2 regions of the Streptomyces sp. NPDC053367 genome follow, and region 2 is predicted to be linked to the other one. Evidence: riboswitches for the same ligand, from Rfam matches in the RefSeq annotation. Region 2 holds a riboswitch; the other holds the start of a gene.

Region 1 (4,406 bases), on a different contig from region 2:
AGGCCGGGGACCAGGGTGAGGTGGTAGTCCTGGACCAGCACCGCCGCACCCTGGGCCGCTTCGGCGGCCAGCGCTTCCGCGAAGGCCTGGTTGTAGGTCTCGTAGGCCCTCCACTGGCGGCGGAAGTCCTCGTCGAAGACGGGTTCCAGCGGGGTCTGGTACAGCATGTGGTGGACGAACCAGAGGACCGAGTTGGCGATGCCGTTGTAGGCGTCGGCGTGGACGTCGGCCGGGATGTCCAGCATGCGGACGCCCGCCTCGCCCTCGCCGCGGCGGACGGCCTCGCGGTCGTCGTCGGACAGCGCCGAGCAGACCCAGAGGGCGCCCGCGTCCGGGCCGATCGCGGAGAGGCCGGAGACGAGTCCGCCGCCGCCGCGTTTCGCGTGGAGTGCGCCGTCCTCGCGCAGTTCGTACGAGACCGGGCCGCGATTGGACGCGACCAGCACCTGTGCACCGTGCGTGGAAGCCATACGCCTCAACCTAGCCCGGCCCGTAAACCCTCAAACGCACGTATCAGCCGTATACGCGAGGTCCGGGCGTCACGCGACCTTGCGTGACGCGTACTCCGCGATCTCCCGCATCGGCGGGCGCTCCTCGGTGTCGACGGAGTAGGTGCGGGCCTCGAAGCCGTTCTCGCCCCGCTCGAACTGGGTGAGGGCCGGCCGGACGAGGTGGCCGCGGGCGAGGCGCAGCTGGGCCGTGCGGTAGATCGCGGCGGCCATCCGGCCGAGGGCCTGGCCGTCCTGGTGGCGGTGGATGCGCACGCCGACGTCGACCTGCGCGAGGGCGTCCAGGCCGACGAGGTGCAGGGAGTCGACGAGCATGCCCAGCTCCACGCCGTAGCCGACGGGGAAGGGGAGCTGTTCGAGGAGGCCGCGGCGGGCCGCGTACTCACCGCCGAGGGGCTGGACGAAGCCGGCCAGCTGGGGCCAGTGCATGTTGAGCAGGGGGCGGGCCATCAGCTCGGTGACGCGGCCGCCCTGCCCCTGCGCGCCGGCGAGGGGGCGGTCGTACATGCCCTTGACGAGGTCCACGTCGGGGTCGGTGAGCAGGGGCCCGACGATGCCGGAGACGAAGTCGGAGGAGAACTCCTTCAGGTCGGCGTCGATGAAGCAGACGATGTCCCCGGTCGTGACCAGCAGGGAGCGCCAGAGCACCTCCCCCTTGCCGGGGACGGACGGGATGCGGGGGAGTATCTCGTCGCGGTGGACGACCCTGGCGCCCGCCGCGGCCGCGACCTGCGCGGTGCGGTCGGTGGAGGCCGAGTCGACCACGACTATCTCGTCGACCAGGGGGACCTGCTGCATCAGGTCGTGGCGGATGACCGCGACGATGTCGCCGACGGTCTCCTCCTCGTTGAGCGCGGGCAGCACGACGGAGACCGTCTGGCCGCTCGCGCGCTTGGCGGCCAGGATCTGGTGCAGTGGGCGGTCACTGACCGACCAGGAGCGGGTGGTCAGCCAGCGCTCGACTTCTTCCAGCACAGCCTGCGGCTCCTCTGCGTTCTCTCGGCGAGCGGTTCTGAAATGATCCATCTCGCGGTTCGGACGGCTGTCTCAACTGTCCTGGCCTTCGGTTACAGTCTTGAACAACGCTGATGACCATCGCATGTCGGGGGTCCTCCGCGTGGACAACTCCATACCGCTCATCCAGAGGGGCAGAGGGACACGGCCCGATGAAGCCCCGGCAACCCTCCAGTCGGTTCTCCTGACATTCGTGCAGCGAGGCTCCCGGCTAGGGAAGGTGCCAAATCCGTCTCACGGCGAGATGCGTCGTGAGGAAGATGAGGAGAAAGGGCCTCGCCTCACATGGCTGTGCAGACTGTTGCAAGCTCCACCGATTCCACCGTAGACCTCGGGCCGGCCGCCGCGCTGAGCTGTCGCGAGTGCGGGCACCGCGTGCCCCTCGGACCCCTCTTCGCCTGCGAGGAGTGTTTCGGCCCGCTGGAGATCGCCTACGACTTCTCCTCCTACGACGCCGAGGAGCTGCGCAAGCGGATCGAGGCCGGCCCCGCGAACATCTGGCGCTACGCGCCGCTGCTGCCGGTGCCCGCCGACGTGGCCGGGAAGCCCAATCTGAACCCGGGCTGGACCAAGCTCGTCAAGGCCGACAACCTGGCGCGCGAGCTGGGCGTCACCGGCGGGCTGTACATCAAGGACGACTCCGGCAACCCGACCCACTCCTTCAAGGACCGGGTCGTGGCGCAGGCCCTAGAGGCCGCCCGCGCCTTCGGCTTCACCACTCTCTCGTGCTCCTCCACCGGCAACCTCGCCGGTGCCGTCGGCGCCGCCGCCGCGCGGGCCGGCTTCCGCTCGTGCGTGTTCATCCCGCACGACCTGGAGCAGGGCAAGGTCGTCATGGCCGCGGTCTACGGCGGCGAGCTCGTCGGCATCGAGGGCAACTACGACGACGTCAACCGCTTCTGCTCCGAGCTCATCGGCGACCCGGCGGGCGAGGGCTGGGGCTTCGTCAACGTCAACCTGCGCCCGTACTACGCGGAGGGCTCCAAGACCCTCGCGTACGAGATCTGCGAGCAGCTGGGCTGGAAGCTGCCGGACCAGATCGTGGTGCCCATCGCTTCCGGGTCGCAGCTGACGAAGATCGACAAGGGGCTCCAGGAGCTGATCAAGCTCGGGCTCGTCGAGGACCGGCCATACAAGATCTTCGGCGCGCAGGCCGAGGGCTGCTCGCCGGTGTCCACCGCCTTCAAGGCCGGGCACGACGTGGTGCGGCCGCAGAAGCCGGACACCATCGCCAAGTCGCTGGCCATCGGCAACCCCGCCGACGGACCGTACGTCCTGGACATCGCGCGCCGTACGGGCGGCTCGGTGGAGGACGTGACCGACCCCCAGATCGTGGACGCCATCAAGCTGCTCGCCCGCACCGAGGGCATCTTCGCCGAGACGGCCGGCGGTGTGACCGTCGGCGTCACCAGGAAGCTGATCGAGAGCGGTGTTCTCGACCCCTCGCTGACGACCGTCGTCCTCAACACCGGTGACGGTCTGAAGACCCTCGACGCGGTGGCCGGCACCGGTCTGACCGCCACCATCCGCCCCACCCTGGACTCCTTCCGAGAGGCTGGCCTCGCATGAGCGTGACCGTCCGCATCCCGACCATCCTGCGCACCTACACCGGCGGTCGGGCAGAGGTTCCCGCCGAGGGCGCGACCCTCGCCGAGGTCATCGCCGACCTGGAGAAGAACCACACGGGCATCGCCGCCCGGGTGCTCGACGACCAGGGCAAGCTGCGCCGGTTCGTGAACGTGTACGTCAACGACGACGACGTGCGCTTCGAGCAGGGGCTCCAGACCGAGACCCCGGACGGTGCCGGCGTCTCCATCATTCCGGCGGTCGCCGGCGGCTGAGACCCGCCCGCCCATTACCTTCGGTAAGGGTCGTCACCGAGAGTTCAACGAATTGCCCCCTCCGTGAGAGAAGCGGAGGGGGCAATTCTGTATGGTTGAGCGCGGTAGAGTTGGGGAAGCCAGCCGTCTTCCGTATGCCGGGCGCATATGAGTTCCGCTAGAGGAACCGTCGAGAACCGACGAGAAGCAGCCAAAGTGCCCGATGGTTTTGCGCCTTTCGCTCCTTATGCGCGGCCCGACTTGCCCTGAATCAGGGTGAATTCTTGGTAAATTCCCGAACGCTCGCGTCCTGAATTCTCGTCCGATTGACCTGTTGCAGACGGCAGTTGGACAGATACATTCAGCCGCGGTCGACGCGTTCCGGCGCACGCCCCCGACCGATGGGGGGTGAGGTCTGACCCGGGTCCGCGAAGTGTGGATCTGTGCAAGGGCCAGTAATAGGGGAGTTAGGCATGGCTCAGGGCACCGTCAAGTGGTTCAACGCGGAGAAGGGGTACGGCTTCATCGCGGTCGACGGTGGTGCGGACGTCTTCGTCCACTACAGCGCGATTCAGATGGACGGCTACCGCACCCTGGAAGAGGGCCAGCGGGTCGAGTTCGAGATCTCGCAGGGTCAGAAGGGCCCGCAGGCCGACATGGTTCGCGTCACCGCCTGAACGATTCTTTCCGGCGAAGGGCCCGCATCCGCTCAGGGTGCGGGCCCTTCGCCTTGCCCGCGTCCTGTCCGGGTCCCCGTCCGGGCCCTGTCCGGTCCTGCTCTGCCCTCCGGTGCCCTCCCCTCCCCGCTCGCCCCGGCCGGCCGCTGTTCGCCTGCGGCTGATCGGCCCCGCCCGGGGGGCTCGAACCCCGAGAGGCGCTTGCACTCGCAGGGGGCGAGTGCTAATCATTGGCGTTAGCACTCTGAAGGTGAGAGTGACAGCGAAGGACCGGGTCGGTGAGGCCCGCAGGCCGGGTGGGGCAAGGAACCACGAGGCGTGCGAGCCGTCCGTCGCGGGCGCGGGCGCGGTCCGAAGGAATCACCCCCAGTCCTGGAGGGACCACT
Region 2 (4,406 bases):
AGCGGGTGAGATTGCCGCACAGGGTGCAGCGCCACCGGGTCGTGGCGGTCGGCAGGGGAACCGTCATCGTGACTGTTCGCTTCCTTCTAGTCTCCGTGATGCGCCGGCTTCCCGGCGCGTGTGGCTCGTAACCCTACGGCCTGGTGGCGACCCCATGCCCGTGTGTCCACGGCGGCGAGGCGATCTGTGCGTATGCGTCCGGTTACGCCATGCTCTGTGTTCGTGATCAGCAACTGGAGCGCGGTGGCCGGGCGGGCGGCCGGGGTGATGCGGCGGCCGGCGGCGCCGATGACGTACGCACTGATCGGCCTGTGCTGCCTGATCTTCCTGATCGGCCCGGCGGCGGGCCTGAACCCGGCCTACGGCTCCGGGGAGGAGCTGTACGCCGCCCAGCGGGCCTGGTTCCGGCGCTGGGGGGTGGTCCCGGCCGAGCTGTTCGAGGGCGCCGCGAGGTCCGCGCTGACCCCGGCGACGGCGCTGTTCGTGCACGGCAGCTGGGTGCACCTGCTCGGCAACATGCTGTTCCTCCACGTCTTCGGGGTGATGACCGAGGAGCGCATGGGCCGGATCGAGTTCACTCTCTTCTATCTCGGCTGCGGCTGTCTCGCGCTGCTGGGCTACGCGGGGGCCAACGCCGACTCCCCGCAGTCGCTGGTGGGGGCGTCCGGGGCGATCTCCGCGGTGCTGGGGGCGTTCCTGGCCCTGTTCCCCAGGGCCAGGGTGACCAGCCTGCTGCCGTTCCTGTTCTTCCTGCCGCTGCGGTTCCCCGCCTGGGTCGTGCTGCCCTTCTGGGCGGCCCTGCAGTGGCTCGCCGCGGGGCGGGCCCCGGACGGGCCCGGGGTGGCGTACCTGGCCCACCTGGTGGGCTTCGGGCTGGGCTTCGCCTACGCGTGGGCCCGGTACGGCCGTACGACTAGAGTGAAGGACGCCCCAGCTCCGGCCCCCGAGGGAGAGAACCAGCCGTGATCACCGCGATCGTTCTGATCAAGACCAGCGTGGACCGGATTCCGGAGATCGCCGAGCAGATCGCTTCGCTGGAGAGCGTGAGCGAGGTCTTCTCCGTCACGGGCACGTACGACTTGATCGCCATGGTCCGGGTGCGGGAGCACGAGGATCTGGCGGATGTCATTCCCGGGCGGATCAGCAAGATTCCCGGGGTCGAGGCGACGGACACGCATGTGGCGTTCCGGACGTACTCGCAGCACGACCTCGAGGCCGCGTTTGCGATCGGGCTGGATTCCTGACGCCTGCCGACAAGGTGGGCGCGGGGCCGTACGCGTCTGCCGGTCGTTCTCGGCCGATCGCGCAGTTCCCCGCGCCCCTGGGTAGCTACACCGCGGGGACGCAGCGGCCTTCCACCGTCCTGTACTGCCACTTCGCGCCCTGCGTCACCAGTTCCTTCACCGCGCTGACGAACCTGTCCACGTGCTCGTCGGGGGTGCCCGCGCCGAAGCTGACCCGGATGGCGTTGAGGGACTTCTCGCCTGGGGCGGCCTCGGGGGCTCCGCATTCGCCCTGGGTCTGGGGGTCGGTGCCCAGCAGGGTGCGGACGAGCGGGTGGGCGCAGAAGAGGCCGTCGCGGACGCCGATGCCGTACTCGGCGGAGAGGGCGGCGGCGAAGTGGGAACTGTTCCAGCCGTCCACCACGAAGGAGATCACGCCGACGCGCGGGGCGTCGTCGCCGAAGAGGGAGAGGATCCGCACCTCGGGGACCTCGGCGAGGCCCGCGCGGACCTTGGCGATCAGGTGCTCCTCGCGGGCGACCAGGGTGTCCCAGCCCGCCTCGGTGAGGGCCTTGCAGGCGGAGGCGATGGAGTAGGCGCCGATGACGTTCGGGGAGCCGGCCTCGTGGCGGGCCGCGGTGTCGTGCCACTCGACGTCGACCCCGCCGTCCTCGCGCCGGGTGACCTTGCGGCTGGCGCCGCCGCCCGCGAGGTAGGGCTCGGCCTCGCGCAGCCAGTCGGCACGGCCGGCGAGGACGCCGGAGCCGAAGGGGGCGTACAGCTTGTGCCCGGAGAAGGCGACCCAGTCGACGTCGAGGTCGCGGACGGAGACGGGGTGGTGCGGGGCGAGCTGGGCGGCGTCCAGGACGATCCGGGCGCCGTGGGCGTGCGCGGCGGCGGCCAGCTCGCGCACCGGCCACAGCTCACCGGTGACGTTGGAGGCGCCGGTCACGCACACCAGGGCCGGGCCGTACGGGTCACGGGCGGCCAGGGCCCGCTCCAGCGTCTCGACGGCCTGGGCGGGGGTGCGCGGGGCGTTGAGGTAGGTCACCCGGGCCACGTCCTGCCAGGGCAGCAGCGAGGCGTGGTGCTCGGTCTCGAAGACGAAGACCTGGCAGCCGGCGGGCAGGGCCCGCGCGAGCAGGTTGAGGGAGTCGGTGGTGGAGCGGGTGAAGACCACCTGGTCGTCGGCGCGGCAGTCGAGGAACTCGGCGACCGTCCCGCGGGCGTTCTCGAACAGGTCGGTGGACAGCTGGGAGAGGTAGCCGGCACCGCGGTGCACGCTGCCGTAGTACGGGGCGTAGGCGGCCACGTCGTCCCAGACCCGCTGGAGCGCCGGGGCGCTGGCCGCGTAGTCGAGGGCCGCGTAGGTGACCTCGCCGCCGGTGACGAGCGGGACGGTGACATCCCGGCCCAGAACGGGCAGCGCCTCCGAGATGTCACGGCAGACGGACTGGTCGGTGGCAGCACTGAAGACGGACATGGCGGAACTCCCGTGAGACGTGAGGAGGAAGGAGAGAGAAAGGGTGTGCGGAGGCGGGGCTCGGCGGCCCTATCGCATTCGCTTGCTCACGGAAGGCTCCCTCGGACGACCCAGGACCCCTGGTTTCGCGAGGGGTCCGCGCTTGCCGCAGGCCTTGCTGCCGTGCGGCCTGGTCTTCACCCGGGGCACCCCGCCACGGACGGAGGGTTGCCGGACAGTCGGCCGGGGCCTCATGACTGTCACTCATGACCTGGTACAGGAACGTACGCGAAATGATCGTCGCCCCGCAACCCGTGTCCGGATCGCGGAACGACGACCGCCGTACGGTGCGGGGTGCGGTCAGCTGTTGCTGACCGTCACCCAGCGGTCGAGCGTGCGCCGGGCCGCGCCCGAGTCGACCGACTCGGCGGCCTTCGCCATGCCGGCCCGGATCTGCTCGGCCAGCGGGGCGCCGGTGGGCTCCAGGGCGACCAGCGCGGCCGCGGAGTTCAGCAGGACGGCGTCACGGACCGGGCCCTTCTCGCCGTCCAGCAGGCGGCGGGCGACCTCGGCGTTGTAGGAGGCGTCCGCGCCGCGCAGGGCCTCCACCGGGACCAGGTCGAGGCCGACCTCGCGCGGGTCGAAGGACTCCTCGGTGACCTCGCCGTCGCGGACCACCCACACCCGGGAGGTGGCGGTGGTGGTCAGCTCGTCCAGGCCGTCGTCGCCGCGGAAGACCAGCGAGGAGTTGCCGCGCTCGGCGAGGACGCCCGCGACGATCGGTGCCATGCGCGCGTGCGCGACTCCGACCGCCTGCGCCTTCACCTTGGCCGGGTTGGTCAGCGGACCGAGGAAGTTGAAGGTGGTGCGGATGCCCAACTGGCCGCGGGCCGCCGCCACATGACGCAGCGCCGGGTGGAACTTCACCGCGAAGCAGAAGGTGATGCCGGCCTCCTCGGCGACCTCGGCCACCCGCTGCGGGGTGAGCTCCAGGTTGACGCCGAGCTTCTCCAGCACGTCGGAGGCGCCCGAGGCGGAGGACGCGGCGCGGTTGCCGTGCTTGACGACCTTCGCGCCGGTGCCGGCCACCACGATGGAGGACATGGTGGAGATGTTCACCGTCTTGGCGCCGTCGCCGCCGGTGCCGACGATGTCGACCGTCTCCCCCGGCACGTGGATGACGTTGGCGTGCTCGTACATCGCACGCACCAGACCGGTGATCTCCTCCACCGTCTCGCCCTTGGCGCGCAGCGCCACCGCGAACCCGGCGATCTGCGCGTCCGTCGCCTCGCCCCGCATGATCCGGTCCATCGCCCACGCGGTCGCCTCCGCGCTCAGGTCGTGTCCGTCCAGCAGGGCGTTCAGCACCTCGGGCCAGGAACGGCCCGCCGCGGTGTCGCCTCCAGCGGGGGTCACAGCGCTCATCAGCCGCTCCTGATCGTCGTGAGGGAAGAGTGTGATCCCACCCTATCCAGCCGGGGCCGGGCCCGAAGGCCCCCGTCCGAACCCCGGACGGCCCCGGGCACGGCGAAGGGCCTCACCCCGGTCGGCCGGGGTGAGGCCCTTCAGCGTGGCGTGGCGAGCGCAGCGATCAGTGGTGGCCGTGGCCGCTCGTGATCTCCTTGTACTCCTCGACGGTCGGCTTCGGGATCTGGGAGTCCTCGCCGAAGTACGCGTTGCTCAGCTTCGCGCGCAGCTTCTCGGAACCCTTCACCTTCCGC

Evidence for each region. A riboswitch is a leader RNA that binds a small molecule or an ion and turns the genes downstream of it on or off. The one in region 2 is predicted to bind S-adenosylmethionine.
Region 1: it holds a riboswitch for S-adenosylmethionine, as region 2 does, so the genes downstream of both, thrC (threonine synthase) here and ACIGXJ_RS01940 (aminotransferase class V-fold PLP-dependent enzyme) in region 2, are expected to answer to the same signal.

Annotation. Positions count from the first base shown of each region.
Region 1 covers NZ_JBITYN010000007.1:385,791-390,196, reverse strand. Annotated here, with positions in the region: gene ACIGXJ_RS21765 (trehalose-6-phosphate synthase) at 1-470, opposite strand, end outside; gene ACIGXJ_RS21760 (glucosyl-3-phosphoglycerate synthase) at 540-1,484, opposite strand; SAM riboswitch class I at 1,643-1,790, shown strand; gene thrC (threonine synthase) at 1,809-3,092, shown strand; gene ACIGXJ_RS21750 (MoaD/ThiS family protein) at 3,089-3,364, shown strand; gene ACIGXJ_RS21745 (cold-shock protein) at 3,817-4,020, shown strand.
Region 2 covers NZ_JBITYN010000001.1:419,455-423,860, forward strand. Annotated here, with positions in the region: gene ACIGXJ_RS01925 (hypothetical protein) at 1-67, opposite strand, end outside; gene ACIGXJ_RS01930 (rhomboid family intramembrane serine protease) at 223-966, shown strand; gene ACIGXJ_RS01935 (Lrp/AsnC family transcriptional regulator) at 963-1,244, shown strand; gene ACIGXJ_RS01940 (aminotransferase class V-fold PLP-dependent enzyme) at 1,330-2,706, opposite strand; SAM riboswitch class IV at 2,840-2,957, opposite strand; gene trpD (anthranilate phosphoribosyltransferase) at 3,046-4,110, opposite strand; gene ACIGXJ_RS01950 (cytochrome bc complex cytochrome b subunit) at 4,277-4,406, opposite strand, start outside.